2 regions of the Massilia sp. 01N410 genome follow, and region 1 is predicted to be linked to the other one. Evidence: riboswitches for the same ligand, from Rfam matches in the RefSeq annotation. Region 1 holds a riboswitch; the other holds the start of a gene.
What was found. Region 1 has a riboswitch for thiamine pyrophosphate ahead of AC1DOP_RS09975 (TonB-dependent siderophore receptor). Riboswitches for the same ligand answer to the same signal wherever they lie in the genome.
Positions count from the first base shown of each region.

Region 1 (7,592 bases):
GGCCGATCCGGAGCGGCACCCTGAAATACCTGATGCTCAGCCTGCTCGACGCACCGACCGTGCTGGTGGCGCTGAACCGTTTCGTCCGTTTCTGGAACCTGCTGCTCGACGACTACCGCCTGCACCTCGCGACCAGGAACGAAACGGTCGGCATCGCCCTGCTGGAGAGGACGCCGGATACCGAGGTCAAGCCACTCGGCCATGCGCTGATGATGAAACTGGTCCACGGCATCGTGTCGTGGCTGCTCGGCCGCGACGTCACGCTGCTCCGGGCCGAATTCCGCTTTCCTGAGCCCAGGCATGTCGAGGATTATGTGTTCATGTTTCCGGGCGACGTCAGCTTCGATGCGGCTGCCACCGGCATGTCCCTCGCCTATGCGGATTGCGCGTCCGCGTTCAAACGCGAGAAGCACGAGCTGTGGGCCTTCCTGAAACGCGCCCCCGAAGACTGGGTATTCCGCCAGGCGGAAGGCGGCACCGTCACCGCGAAAGCGCGCGCCTATCTCGAGCAGGCGCTCTCCCGGCCGGCCACGATCGACGGCCTTGCCTCGGCCTTGCATATGTCGGTCCGTACCCTCAACCGCCGCTTCGCCGAAGAAGGGACGCACTTCCAGCAGGTGAAGGATGGATTGCGGCGCGACGTCGCGGTGCACCGGCTGACACATTCGAACACGCCGGTGGCGGCGCTGGCCTTCGACCTCGGATTCGCCGATGCCACAGGTTTTTGCCGCGCCTTCAGGCACTGGACCGGCAGCAGTCCTCTTGAATACCGCAACGGTGCGCGCCGGGCGGATGTCATTCACTATCCCGATTTTCCAGCTCCGGATAGTGCCGGAAGATCCCCTCCTCATTGAAAGGCAGCCGCCGCTTCGATTTCAGATAGGCCGCGATTCGCGGCCGCTTCGCCACCCGCTCGCGCAGCGCGCCGAGCAGAGGATAGCTCGCATCGATCCGCGCCATCGTCGCCGGAAAGGCATAGCGCAGGCCCTCGACCAGCTGGAACAGCGACAGGTCGGCATAGGTGAGCGTGGCGCCGGTCAGGTAGTCCTTCGGCTCCGGCCGCGCAAGGACGCCTTCGAAGTAGTCGAGGAATTTCGGGATGCGCGTCTCGATGAAATCGGCCGAACGGCGCTTCGCTTCCGGACGCTGGTCTTCGTAATACAGCGAGGTCGCGATCGGGTGATGGGTGTCGTGGGTTTCGGCGACCAGGTCGGCGATCGTCAGCTGCAGCTGGTGCACCCATAAGCCACCGGCCTCGTCCGTGGGCGCCAGGCCATGGTGCTGGCCCAGGAAGAGCAGGATGTTCGCCGTCTGGCCGATGGTCAGCCCGCCCGCCCTCAGGAAGGGCGGCGCGAACGATGGATGGTCGGGACCATCCATCGCCGCCAGCATGCGTGCCATGCCGCCCGGTTCGCGGGCCACGTCGACGTAGTCGACCCCGGCTTCCTCCAGCGCCAGCCGCACGAATTCGCCGCGGCCCTGGATCGTCGGCCAGTAAAAAAGTTCGTACACCATGCGACGCTCCTCATCTTATTCGGGATGACTCAATTATTCATTAGGATTTCGATGTTCGGCGCGGCAATCGTGCTAGTCTTGCGACTGGCAACCTCTGCCTGACAAAAAATCAACAAGAGACATCGTGATCACGAATAAGAAAACCCCAGGGATGCGTTATCGAGCGTGGCGATCTTGACCTGCTTGGCATTTTATTTCCGTTGAGCAAGATCACCGTGCCGCCAAAGCCGGTGAGCCAAGATAGAACCACCCCGATAATGAATGCCCGGAGCGCACCATGATTTTCGCTCACCTCACCAAGCACTGGATGGCCCGCCGCAGCCAGTACAGCCTGACCTCCTGGATCCTCTGCATCGCGCGCAGCCTGCGCGTGCTGGCCTATATGCGCGACCATCGCGCACTGTGCCAGCTCGGCGTCTACCGCAACCACGTGGCGCTGCCGTCGAACGACGACCCCTTCCACCACCTCAGTCACCGCGACTACCTCATCAAGGGCCTGTCGGCGCGGCGCCGCGTGCAGGCGGTCCTGAGCCACTACCGCTTCGAGGAAACCACCTTCAACGACGCCTACAAGCAGGCCGTCTACGGCGCCCGCTGCCTGCCGCTGTGGCAGATCGATGCCGACGGCAGCAGCTTCATGATCCAGCTCGAAATGGCGTCGCGCAGCAATGCCGAGGGCGACCTGACCCTGGCCCTGGTCGCCGACGGCAAATGCCTGCACCGCCTGTCCTTCAGCTGGCTGGAAGGCCACATGGTCGGCGTCGATGCGCCGGTGGTGCCCTTCATCGCCCGCAATCAGGGCCGCTGGGTCGATGCCGGCGCCGCCTTCGAAGCCTTCGAGCGCGTATTCCCGAACAATTCTCCCAGCTTCTTCTGCTTCGCCGCGATGCAGGGCGTGGCGCAGGCGGTCGGCATCGACCAGGTCGTGGCCATCCGCAGCGAAGACCACATCGCCTACGACCCCGACCCGGAAAAGCACTTCGCCAATGCCTACGACGGCTTCTGGAAAATCCTGGGCGGCGAGGAAATGCCGGGCAAGCAGGGCTACCGGATCGCCCTGCCCTTCTACGTCAAGCCGCTGTCCGAAATGCCGTCCAAGCACCGCAAGCGCGCCGCCCAGCGCCGCGAACACTGGCGCCTGATCTGCGAATCCGCCCGCACGACGCTGCAGCGCCACCTGCTGCATGCCCGCGCCCACGTCGAGCATGCGGCGCCGGTGCTGGAGCCGGCGCAGGTCTGAACTCCGGCGGCGGACCGCCCGCCAACGCGCTTTTCCCGCTTGCGCGATAATCCCCCTCCTCTGCAACCCGAGGGGGATTTTTATTTTGCTTAACTTCGACTTCCACAATCCTACCCGCATCCTGTTCGGCGAGAACCAGATCGAGCACCTGGCGCAGCTGGTCCCTGCCCGCGCGCGCGTGCTGGTGCTGTACGGCGGCGGCAGCATCCGCGCCAACGGCACCTACGACGCCGTGATGGCCGCCCTGGACGGCCGTACCATCTTCGAATTTGGTGGCATCGAGCCGAACCCCAGCTACGAGACCCTGGTCGAGGCCATCGCCGTGGTCAAGCGCGAGAACATCGACTTCCTGCTCGCGGTGGGCGGCGGCTCGGTCATCGACGGCACCAAGTTCGTTGCCGCCGGCAGCCTGCTGGATGCCGACCCGTGGACCATTCTCGAACAGCGCGCAAAGAACGTGAGCGCGGCCCTGCCTTTCGGCGCGGTGCTGACCCTGCCGGCCACCGGCTCCGAGATGAACTCCGGCAGCGTGATCACCAAACAAGCCACGCAGGAAAAATTCGCCTTCATGTCGCGCCTGGTGTTCCCGCAGTTCGCCATCCTCGACCCGACCCGCACCTATACCCTGCCGGCACGCCAGGTCGGCAACGGCATCGTCGACGCCTTCGTCCACATCATGGAGCAGTACATGACGGTGCCGGCCGATGCCAAGGTGCAGGACCGCTTTGCCGAGGGTCTGCTGCAGACCCTGGTGGAAGAAGGTCCGCGCGCGCTGGCCGAGCCCGACAACTACGCGGTGCGCGCCAACCTGATGTGGACCGCGACCCTGGCCCTGAACGGCCTGATCGGCGCCGGCGTGCCGCAGGACTGGTCCACCCACATGATCGGCCACGAACTGACCGCGCTGTACGGCCTGGACCATGCACAGACCCTGGCGCTGGTACTGCCGGCCATGCTGCGCGAACGCCGCGATGCCAAGCGGGCAAAGCTGCTGCAGTACGCGGCGCGCGTATGGGGCCTGCGTGACGGCGACGAAGATGCGCGCATCGAGGCGGCCATTGCCCGCACCGAGGACTTCTTCCGCGCAGTCGGCGTGGGTACCCGCTTTGCCGACTATGGCCTCGGCAAGGATGTCGTGCCGGCCGTCGTCGCCGCCCTGGAAGCGCACGGCATGACGAACCTGGGCGAAAGCGGCGAGGTCACGCTGAACGTGAGCCGCAATGTTCTCGAGCGCTGCACCTGATGTAGACGCACGGTGGGGTGCGCGGACAGCCGTGCACCCCGCTTTGTTCTGGCAAGCCAGACTGGCACTCGATATCGCCAAAGTTCAATTGCTCATGAACATCGCCTGCATCGCCTGGGACTCCCCGCGTATCACCGGATGGATGCGCGGCAAGCGCATCGACGCCGTGGTCTGGACCGCCCTGCCCGCCAAATTCGACGGCGCCAGCGGCCGTGCGCCGACGGCCGGGGAAGCCGTCGCCTGGCTCGGCAGTCTGCGCGGCGACGAGCGCGCCAAGGCCGAGGACTACATCCGCCGCACACCCGCCCACATCGACACGCCCTACCGCCGCCTCATCGAAGCCCGCCTGGGCTGGCGGCCGTTGCGCGAAGCCTACATAACGCAAAGAAGCTGAGCGCCATCCGGCGAGCATTGCCAGACTCGCCACGCTCGCCCGCATCCGTGCTACACTCGCGCCTTCGCTAGGGGTCCTGGAAGCCGATCTGCTTCCGGGTGAGAGATACCCTTCGTACCTGATCTGGATAATGCCAGCGAAGGAAAGCGCAACGCGGTGCCGAACGGCGCCCACTCCAGTTTGCCCTTCCCCGAGCCGGCGCGAAGACGAGCAAACAATGAAACCACAACTGAAGTACCCGATCCTCGCCTGCGCCATCGCGCAAGCCTTCTCCCTCAACGTCCATGCGCAGGAACAGAACGGCCAGCCGATCGCCGAAGTGGTCGTGACCGGCGCCCGCGCCGGACTGGAACGCGCCGCCGTCGGCGGCTTCTCCGAATCCTCGCTGTGGGAAACCCCGGCCTCGATCAGCGCGATCGACCGCACCCGGATGCAGGACCTGTCGATCCGTAATGCCACCGAGGCGATGCGCTACGACGCCTCGGTCAGCGACGCCTACAACGCGGTCGGCTATGCCGAACAGTTCTCGATCCGCGGCTTCGCCCTCGACAACAACTACAGCTACCGCAAGGATGGCTTCGCGATTCCGGGCGACACCCAGATCCCGCTGGAGAACAAGGAACGCATCGAGGTGCTGAAGGGCCTGGCCGGCCTCACCGCCGGCGTCGCCACCCCGGGCGGCATCGTCAACTACGTGACCAAGCGCCCGACCAATACCCCGCTGCGCTCCGCCACCGTCGAAGTGAGCGAGCGCGGCACCCTGTACGGCACGGTCGACCTGGGCGGCCGCTTCGACGACCGCCGCTTCGGCTACCGCATCAATGCCGCCGCCGCCGACCTGCATTCCTATGTGCGCGGCGCCAACGGCGACCGCCAGTTCGTGTCCGGCGCCTTCGACTGGCAGATCAGCCCGGACGCCCTGTTCCAGGTCGACTTCGACTACCAGCACAAGGCCCAGCTCACCGCACCCGGCTATCAGCTGATCCGCAACGAGGTGCTGCCGTCCGGCGTCTCCGCCAGGCTGCTGCTCAATGACCAGCCCTGGGCCCGTCCGGTCGATACCCGCGACACCAACCTCGGCCTGCGCTTCGAGTACAAGCTGGCGGACGGCTGGAAAGCGCTGGTTGCCGCCAACAAGCACTGGTTCAAGCGTAACGACTACACCGCCTTCCCCTACGGCTGCAGCAACGAGGGCGCGGGCTACTATCCGGGCTTCTGCTCGAACGGCGACTACGACGTCTACGACTACCAGAGCGAGGGCGAGCGCAAGACACCGTGGGGCCTGCAGGCGATGCTGCAGGGCCGCTTCGCCACCGGCGCGCTGCGCCATGAGCTGACCGTCGGCGCCTCGTATTCGGAGCGCCACGACAGCTTCGGCGACTATGTCTACGACCTGGTCGGCTACAGCAATATCTGGCATCCGCTGGACACCCCGCACGCCGGCCCGGACCGCGTCACCGGCCCCGTGTTCGAACGCCGCAGCGACCAGGAGAGCGCGCTGTTCGCCCAGGACATCGTGACCATCACCCCGCAGCTGACCCTGCACGGCGGCCTGCGCTACGTCGAGACCAAGCGCCGCGACTGGGAAGACGACCGTCCGGTCGTGCACACCGCCGGCTACGTGGATAGCAAGGATTCCTTCCTGCTGCCGAGCGTCGCCCTGGTCTACAACCTGAATCGCGACTGGAACGTCTACGGCTCCGTGAGCCACGGCCTGCAGCACGGCGGCATCGCGCCGATGGAAACCTCGAACGAGAACCAGGTGCTGGAACCGGGCCGCTCGAAGCAGTTCGAACTGGGCGCCAAGGGCTCCGTGCGCGGGGTGAACCTGTCGGCCTCGCTGTTCCAGATCCGCCAGGGCCTCGAGTACACGGACCCGAACCGCACCGTGGCCGTGGTGGTCGACGGCGACACCGTGCAGCGCCATCCCTACGTGCGCGGCGGCCGCGAGACCCACCGCGGCATCGAGCTGTCGGCGGACGGCAAGCTGGCTTCCAACCTGCAGGCCGGCCTGTCGCTGATGGCCCTGAACACCCGGCAGGACGGCACCGGCGATCCGACCATCGACGGCAAGCGCGTCACCGACGTCCCCGGCGTCAAGTCGACCGCCTGGATCGAGTACGCCGTGCCGCAAGTGCCCGGCCTGAAGGTCGACGCCAACTGGCAGTACTCGGGCAAGAAGGCCTTCGATGTCGAGAACCGCGTGTTCGTGCCCGACTACCACGTGTTCGGCCTCGGCGCCGCCTGGGCCATGAAGCTGGGCGTGACGAAAGTGACGCTGCGCGCCCGCGTCGACAACCTGTTCGACAAGTTCTACTGGCGCGACGTCACGCCGGCGCTGGGCGGCTACCTGCTGCCGGGCGCGCCGCGCACCTTCCGCGTGTCGGGGCAGTTCGACTTCTGATCGCGAAGCTCAGGGAGGACCGAGCAGGTCCTCCACCTGGCGCAGCCGCTGCGCCAGGTCTCCCTCCAGCAGCGTGAACGGGATGCACCGTTCGCGCAGCACCGCCAGCAGGCAGTCGTGCACCTGCTTCCTCACCTCTTTCGATTCGCGCTGCAGGCCGTCCGGCACCCAGGGAAGGTCCAGGCCCGCCACCAGGGTCGCCGCATAGTCGTGCGCGGCTTCCATCTCCAGCAGTTCCACCGGCACCCGGCCCCAGTAGATGCGGCTGTAGACCGCCGTCATCAGCGGCGTGGTGTCGCAGAACAGGAAACGCCGCGCATCCTTCGATGCGGCCAGGGCATCCTCGCGCCCGCGCTGGGCGCGCGCGATCGCGGGCTGGTCCTCTTCGCGCGGCACCCGCTGCTCCGTCTCGACGAACTCGCGCAGGTACTCCGGCACCCACAGCGTGCCGTAGCGCGCCGCCAGCGCCGGCGCCAGGGTCGACTTGCCGGTCGACTCGGCGCCGAGAATCGCGATCCGCGCCGGTAGCGAGCCGCGCGTCATCGCGCCCCCTCGCGCGCCGCACGCGCCCAGGCGCGCAGGCCCAGCGCCGCCATCCCCACGAACACCGCGTACAGGATCGCGGTCAGGTGCAGGTCCTTGTAGACGTACAGGCCGACGTACAGGATATCGACCACGATCCACACATGCCAGTTCTCGACCTTCTTGCGCGCCGCCAGCAGGGTGCCGAGCAGGCTGCCGGCGGTGAGGAAGCCATCCATGTGCGGCACGTCGGTGTCGGTGTAAGCGTGCAGGA
Region 1 covers NZ_JBFTRV010000006.1:47,807-55,398, forward strand. Annotated here, with positions in the region: gene AC1DOP_RS09950 (AraC family transcriptional regulator) at 1-854, shown strand, start outside; gene AC1DOP_RS09955 (glutathione S-transferase) at 796-1,515, opposite strand; gene AC1DOP_RS09960 (DUF535 family protein) at 1,793-2,755, shown strand; gene AC1DOP_RS09965 (iron-containing alcohol dehydrogenase) at 2,841-3,998, shown strand; gene AC1DOP_RS09970 (hypothetical protein) at 4,093-4,392, shown strand; TPP riboswitch at 4,452-4,554, shown strand; gene AC1DOP_RS09975 (TonB-dependent siderophore receptor) at 4,610-6,796, shown strand; gene AC1DOP_RS09980 (AAA family ATPase) at 6,806-7,339, opposite strand; gene pnuC (nicotinamide riboside transporter PnuC) at 7,336-7,592, opposite strand, start outside.

Region 2 (7,592 bases), on a different contig from region 1:
GCACCGTGATCATGGGCGACGACGCCACCAACAGCGGCTACTTCGTGTTCGTCGCCGACAAGGAAAAAGACCTGTCCTCGGGCACCCTGTACGTGGCCAAGGTGGGCGCCGGCTTCTCGCTGGATCCGGCCGCCGCCGCCGCGCCGCTCAGCTGGATCAAGCTGGGTTCCGCCACCAGCGACGAGATCCGCTCGCTGGCCGCCTCGCTCAAGCCGACCGACATCATGGACGTCAAGAGCAGCGATCCGCAGGATGCCAGCTACACCAAGGTTGCCGCCAACGGCCGCATCGAGTGGCTCAAGCTGAAGCCGGGCATGGAAAAGGCCGCCGCCTTCCTCGAGACCCACCGCTACGCCGCGCTGGTCGGCGCTTCGATGGGCTTCACCAAGATGGAAGGCACGACCGTCAACCTGAAGGACAAGATCGCCTACTCGGCCCTGCAGAACTGCCAGAGCTCGATGGTGGCCGGTAATGCACTGAACGTGCCGGGCAACGGCGTCTCGATCCCGAAAGCGATCGTTGCCGGCGCCGTCATGATGCTGAGCCTGAAGGGCGGCCAGAAGGATACCGCGGGCAACGCCATCAACAGCGAGTGGATGCCGGCCGACACCAAGGCCCTGCTGGTGGGCGAAGACATCGCCGCCGACGCACTGGGCAATACCGCCAACCCGAACAAGGTCGCGAATCCGGACAACCTGAAGTTCTCGGAAAAGATGCGCACCCTGTTCATCGGCGAGGACAGCAGCCAGCACGTCAACAACTACCTGTGGGCCTACAACATCGACACCAAGCAGCTCTCGCGCCTGCTGTCGGTGCCGGCCGGCGGCGAGTCGACCGGCCTGCACGCGGTCGACGACATCAACGGCTGGACCTACATCATGAGCAACTTCCAGCACGCCGGCGACTGGGGCGGCATCCACGCCAACGTGAAGACCACGCTGGATCCGCTGATCCGCGCGAACTACAAGGACAAGTTCGGTGCGGCGGTGGGTTACCTGACCGGCGAGCTGACCCAGTTCAAGCTGGCCAAGGCTTGATAATGCAGGGTGGGCACGGGGTGCCTACGCAGGCCGCGCCCACCCTATGAACAGGTTCGCGAACTCCCGCACAGCCGCAGCCGGATCCTCCGCCAGGTACACGCTGCTGATCGCCGCCACCATATCCGCCCCGCGCGCCACCAGCGGCCGCGCATTCTCCGCCGTCATCCCGCCGATCACCACCACCGGCACCGCCAGCCGCGCCCTGGCGCCGACGACGATGTCCGGCGGCGTGCTCACCTCGTACACCTTCACCTTCGACGGATAGAAGCCGCCGAAGGCCACATAGCTGGCGCCCGCCTCCTGCGCCGCCAGAGCCAGCGGAAACTGGCCATAGCAGGAAGCGCCGACGATCCTGCCCGGCCCGAGCGCCGCGCGCACGGCGGCCACCGGCGCGTCGGTGCCGCCGACGTGCACGCCGTCGGCATCCAGGCGCAGGCACAGCTCCAGATGATCGTTGATCACCAGCGGCACGCCATGCCGGCGGCACAGGGCGAGCAGGGCGGCCGCCTGTTCCTCGCGCAGCGCCTCGCTTGCCTTCTTGTTGCGGTACTGGACCAGCGCGGCGCCGCCTTCCAGTGCGCGCTGCGTCGCCTCCAGCAGGCGCCCGGTATCGATCCAGTCGGGCGTCACCAGATACAGTCCTTTCAGTGTTTTCATTGTCACTTCATGCTCCTCGATGTTCGATACGGCGCGGAATGCGCTGGCCGGGGGCGATCGCATAGGAATCCGCCAGCGACTGGTTGCAGCAGCGCTGGGCGCGCTCGAGGGCCTGGGCCATGGCGTCGCCCAGCGCCAGGCGGGCAGCCAGGCTGGAGGCCAGGGTGCAGCCGCTGCCGTGGAATTCGCCGGGCAGGCGCGGCCAGCGCCATTCGCGCATGCCGTCGCGGCTGTGCCAGCGGTTGACGACCTCGTCTCCATCGTCATGGCCGCCGGTGACGAGGACGTGCGGACAGCCGGACAGCGCCAGCGCCGCCGCTTCCGGCAGGTTGGGCGTGGCAACCGTCGCCACCGCCAGCAGCGGCGCCAGCGCCGCCAGCGCATTTCCACGCGCGAGGGCATCGCCGTGGCCGCTGGCCAGCACCGGGTCGAGCACCACCGGCAGCGCCGGCTGACGGGCGCGCAGCAACAGGACGATGCCGGCGATGGCTTCGGCATTCTCGAGATTGCCCGGAATGCCCAGCTTGACCGCGCGGATCGGCATGGTGTCGGCCAGCAGCACGGCCTGGCGCGTCAGCAGGCCGGCGTCCACCGGCGCCACCTCGAACACCCGCTCGTTGTCCTGCACCGTGAGCGCCGTGACGATGGGCAGCGCATGCGCACCCTGGGCCGCAATCGCCTCGATGTCGGCCTGGATGCCGGCCCCGCCCGAGGGGTCGAGACCGGAAAACACCAGCACGCAGGGTTTCATCTCATTTGACTCCAATGAGCCGTCCCGCCATCGGCGACGAGGGCGAAGCCGCGAAACGGCGCGGCATCCGGCCCGCCAGATACGCTTCGCGGCCGGCCTCCACCGCGAGCCGCATCGCGCGCGCCATGCGCACCGGGTCCTGGGCCAGCGCGATGGCGCTGTTCATCAGCACGCCGTCGCAGCCCAGCTCCATCGCCACCGTGGCGTCGGAAGCCGTGCCGACGCCGGCATCGACCAGCACCGGCACCTTGGCCTGCTCGATGATGAGCGAGAGGTTCCAGGGATTCAGGATGCCCATGCCGGAGCCGATCAGGGAGGCCAGCGGCATCACCGCCACACAGCCGATGTCCTCCAGCATGCGCGCCTGGATCGGGTCGTCGCTGCAGTAGACCATCACGTCGAAGCCGTCGCGCACCAGCTCCTCGGCGGCGCGCAGGGTTTCGGGCATGTTGGGGAACAGGGTCTTCTCGTCACCCAGCACTTCGAGTTTCACGAGCTTGTGCCCGTTCAGCAGTTCGCGCGCCAGCTGCAGCGTGTACACGGCATCCTTCGCCGTGTAGCAGCCGGCGGTGTTCGGCAGGATGGTGTAGCGCGAGGGCGGCACCGCGTCGAGCAGGTTGGGCGCATGCGGATCCTGGCCGATGTTCACGCGGCGGATCGCCACCGTGATGATCTCGGCGCCCGCGGCCGCGGTGGCCGCCGCGGTCTGCTCCAGGTCGCGGTATTTGCCGCTGCCGACCAGCAGGCGCGAGTTGTATTCCTTGCCGGCGATGACGAGCGGCCGGTCCTTGGTCTGGTTCATGTGTTCTCCGATTCCGTAAAGTTTCAGCCGCCGCCGATGGCGCGCACCACGTCCACCTGGTCGCGCGGCTGCAGCAGGGTCGTGCGCCACTGCTCGCGCGGCACCACGCGGTGGTTGACCGCCATTGCCAGCGCCTGGCCGGACAGCTCGAGCATGTCGACCAGTTCGTGCAGGCTGGGTGCGCCTGGCAGTACGTGCGGGGCGCCGTTCAGTTCTATCTCCAGCATCGCTACTCCTTGTGCTCAGTTCTTGAGATAAAGCTCGGCGCCCTTGCGCATGAACTCGACCGCCTTCTCCTGCATGCCGCCGGCCGCATAGTCGCGCACTTCCTGGGTGATCTTCATCGAGCAGAAATGCGGCCCGCACATCGAGCAGAAGTGGGCCACCTTGGCGGAGTCCTTCGGCAGCGTCTCGTCGTGGAAGGCGCGCGCCTTGTCCGGATCGAGGCCGAGGTTGAACTGGTCTTCCCAGCGGAATTCGAAGCGCGCCTTCGACAAGGCGTTGTCGCGGATCTGCGCGCCCGGGTGGCCCTTCGCCAGGTCGGCCGCATGCGCCGCGATCTTGTAAGTGATGATGCCGTCCTTGACGTCGTCCTTGTCGGGCAGGCCCAGGTGCTCTTTCGGGGTCACGTAGCACAGCATGGCGGTGCCGTACCAGCCGATGTTGGCGGCGCCGATGCCCGAGGTGATGTGGTCGTAGCCGGGAGCGATGTCGGTGGTCAGCGGGCCGAGGGTGTAGAAGGGCGCTTCATGGCACTGTTCCAGTTGCAGGTCCATGTTCTCCTTGATCAGGTGCAGCGGCACGTGGCCCGGTCCCTCGATCATGGTCTGCACGTCGTGCTTCCAGGCCAGCTGCGTGAGTTCGCCCAGGGTGCGCAGCTCGGCCAGCTGGGCTTCGTCGTTGGCGTCGTAGATGGAGCCGGGGCGCAGGCCGTCGCCGAGGCTGAAGGCGACGTCGTAGGCCTTCATGATCTCGCAGATCTCTTCGAAGCGGGTGTAGAGGAAGGATTCCTTGTGGTGGGCCAGGCACCACTTGGCCATGATCGAGCCGCCGCGCGAGACGATGCCGGTCAGCCGGTCCGCCGTCATCGGAATGAAGGGCAGGCGCACGCCGGCGTGGATGGTGAAGTAGTCGACGCCTTGCTCGGCCTGTTCGATCAGGGTGTCGCGGTAGATTTCCCAGGTGAGTTCCTCGGCCTTGCCGTTCACCTTTTCCAGCGCCTGGTAGAGCGGCACGGTGCCGATCGGGACCGGGCTGTTGCGGATGATCCATTCGCGCGTCTCGTGGATGTGCTTGCCGGTCGAGAGGTCCATCACCGTGTCGCCGCCCCAGCGGATCGCCCAGGTCATCTTCTCGACTTCCTCGCCGATGGAAGAGGTGACGGCGGAGTTGCCGATATTCGCATTGATCTTCACGAGGAAGTTGCGGCCGATGATCATCGGCTCGGATTCCGGGTGGTTGATATTGGCCGGCAGGATGGCGCGCCCGCGGGCGATCTCGTCGCGCACGAATTCGGGCGTGATCACGGCGGGAATGGAAGCGCCGAAGGACTGGCCCGGATGCTGGCGCCCCAGCAGGGCGGCCATTTTCTTCCCGGTCGGACCGGCGGCTTCGAGGCTGCGCAGGTATTCCTGGCGCCGCAGGTTCTCGCGGATGGCGGCGAATTCCATCTCCGGCGTGACGATCCCCTTGCGCGCATAGTGCATCTGGGTGACGTTGCGGCCGCCGGCCGAGCGGCGCGGTTTGCGCTGCAGGTCGAAGCGCAGTTCGGCCAGCTTCGGATCGCGCAGGCGCTCCTGGCCATAGCGCGAGCTGGGACCGGCCAGTTCGACGGTGTCGCCACGCTCGCGGATCCATCCGGAGCGCGGGCAGGGCAGGCCGGAGCGGATGTCGATGCGCGCCTCGGGGTCGGTGTAGGGCCCTGAGGTGTCGTAGACCCAGACCGGCGGATTCGGCTCCGCGCCAAAGGATGCCGGTGTAGGCGACTGGTGGATCTCGCGCATCGGCACCCGGATGTCGGGGCGCGAGCCGGCCACGTAGACCTTGTGCGAGTTGGGAAGAGGCGTCACGGCCGCGGCATCGACCGTGGCGCTGGCGGACAGGAATTTCGGATCGGCGTTCAAGTGCACTCCTTGTATCACTGAAGATCGGCGATCCAGCGGAGGAGTGCAAAGAAACGTAGCACGAGGGCGTACGCGGACTCTGTAGCTTCCCTTCGCTGGCATTATCCAGATCAGGTTCGGAGGGTATTTCTCACCCGCGCGGTTGATGGCGCAGGACCCCTAGCGTTGTTGCCGCCTCATGAAAAGGCGACGGGCGGAGTGTACGTGGGTTTTGGGACAATGGCAATGTGGTCGCATCGAACGTGCGTATCGCCCGTGAGAATGCGCGCATTTCTGCGCCATCCGTCCTGCTAAGCTTCGCACGATGAAAAAGATGACGACCATTCGCAGCCTTGCGTTCACGCTGCTGGCCCTGCACGCGGCGGCATCCGAGGCATGCCGTGTACCGCCGGCCGGACAGATCGTCACACCCGACGAGCAAGTCCTGATGGCGGGGGATGTGGCTGTCGCGCAGGCGATCGGCGCCACGCCACTGGGCGATTACCTGGTCGAATACCGCTTCCAGACGCTGGAGCAGCTGAGGGGGACGGGCCGGCAGGTATTCACCGTGATCGGCGGCCCCGAAGGCTTCAACAACAAGGACAGCAGTTTCAACAACCACTGGGACCCCGCGTTCTGGAAGCGTGGCGGAGGCCGCACCATCAACGGCTCCGACTGCGTCCTGCGCCCTGGTTTCGTGGTCGGCAACACCTATCTCGTGTTTCTCGGGCTGCAGCCGACCTGGCGCAGCTTCGAGAAGATCGAGCTGGCCGGCGGCAGGCCGAATCCCGACGACCGATGGCTGGCCTTTGTAACGCAGAAGCTGGCCCCGTGGCGCGACTACCCCGCCCGCTAACTCACCGAGGAGAAAAACCATGTTCGACCGTCTCAGCCGCAGTTTCCGCCTCGTCGGCGCCAGCGCCCAGGTGCTCAGGCAGGACAAGCACCTGATGCTGTTCCCCATCATTTCCGGCCTCGCCCTGTTCCTGGTGCTGCTCGCCTTCGCGCTGCCGCTGCTCGGCCTGGACTCGATCGACGGCATCAGCAAGGGCGGCCTGTATTCGACGGCCTTCCTGTTCTACGTGGTCCAGTACTTCGTCATCTTCTACTTCAACACGGCGCTGGTGGGCGCGGTCGTGATGCGGCTCGAAGGCGGCAGCCCGACCCTGGGCGACGGCCTGCGCATCGCCAACAGCCGCATCGGCACGATCTTCGGCTATGCGGTCATTTCCGCCACCATCGGCGTGATCCTGCGCGCCATCCAGGAGCGGGTCGGCTTCATCGGCCGCCTCATCGCCGGCCTGCTCGGCGCCGGCTGGGCGGTCGCCACCTTCCTGGTCGTGCCGGTGATCGCCACCAGCGACCGCGGCGCGCTCGATTCGATCTCCGAGAGCACGGCCCTGCTCAAGCGGAGCTGGGGCGAGAACGTGGCCGGCCAGGTCGGCCTGAACGTCGCCTTCAGCCTGCTGTACCTCTGCCTGCTGGCCGGCGCCGTCGTGCTGGCCATGCTGTTGGCGAAGCTTGCCGCCGGGCCGGTGGCGGTGGGCGTGTTCGCCGCCATCGTCCTGCTGGCCTTCTTGGGCTGCGTGCTGATGCACGCCACGCTGACCGGCATCTATTCCGCCGTGCTGTACCGTTACGCCCTCTACGGCAGCGATGCACCCGGCTTCGACGGCCCGGTCCTGGCGTCGGCATTCCGGCAAAAGTCCTGAAGCCGGCAGGCTTTGGTGCGATACTATGCGGCCCTGAAGTCGATTCAAGCGCCGCAATGCCCACCCTGTCCCAGCTGCTCCTCTACCCGATCAAATCCTGCGCCGGCATGTCGGTGCGGGAAGCCACTCTCCTCGAAACCGGCCTCGCCGCGCATGGCGTGCACGACCGCGAATGGATGCTGGTCACGGAGTCCGGCCAGTTCCTGACCCAGCGCGAATTCCCGCGCATGGCGCTGATCCGGCCGCGTCCCGACGGCGGCAACCTGCGCGTGAGCAGCCCCGGCATGGGCGACCTGCTGCTGCCGCTCGCCTGGCATGACGAACCTGTCCGCCACGTGCAGATCTGGGACGACGCCGTCCGCGCGGCCGACTGCGGCGACGTCGCCGCCGGCTGGTTCACCGAAGCCCTCGGCGCGCGCGAACACCTGCGCCTGGTGCGCTTCCGCCAGGACGTGGTGCGCCCGACCAGCGTCAAGTGGACCGGCGGCCTGCCTTCGCAGACCCGCTTCGCCGACGGCTATCCGCTGC
Region 2 covers NZ_JBFTRV010000010.1:82,245-89,836, reverse strand. Annotated here, with positions in the region: gene AC1DOP_RS15145 (PhoX family protein) at 1-1,037, shown strand, start outside; gene thiE (thiamine phosphate synthase) at 1,062-1,688, opposite strand; gene thiD (bifunctional hydroxymethylpyrimidine kinase/phosphomethylpyrimidine kinase) at 1,705-2,448, opposite strand; gene AC1DOP_RS15130 (thiazole synthase) at 2,450-3,250, opposite strand; gene thiS (sulfur carrier protein ThiS) at 3,274-3,477, opposite strand; gene thiC (phosphomethylpyrimidine synthase ThiC) at 3,493-5,373, opposite strand; TPP riboswitch at 5,444-5,544, opposite strand; gene AC1DOP_RS15115 (hypothetical protein) at 5,678-6,208, shown strand; gene AC1DOP_RS15110 (DUF6159 family protein) at 6,228-7,064, shown strand; gene AC1DOP_RS15105 (MOSC domain-containing protein) at 7,121-7,592, shown strand, end outside.
Region 2: it holds a riboswitch for thiamine pyrophosphate, as region 1 does, so the genes downstream of both, thiC (phosphomethylpyrimidine synthase ThiC) here and AC1DOP_RS09975 (TonB-dependent siderophore receptor) in region 1, are expected to answer to the same signal.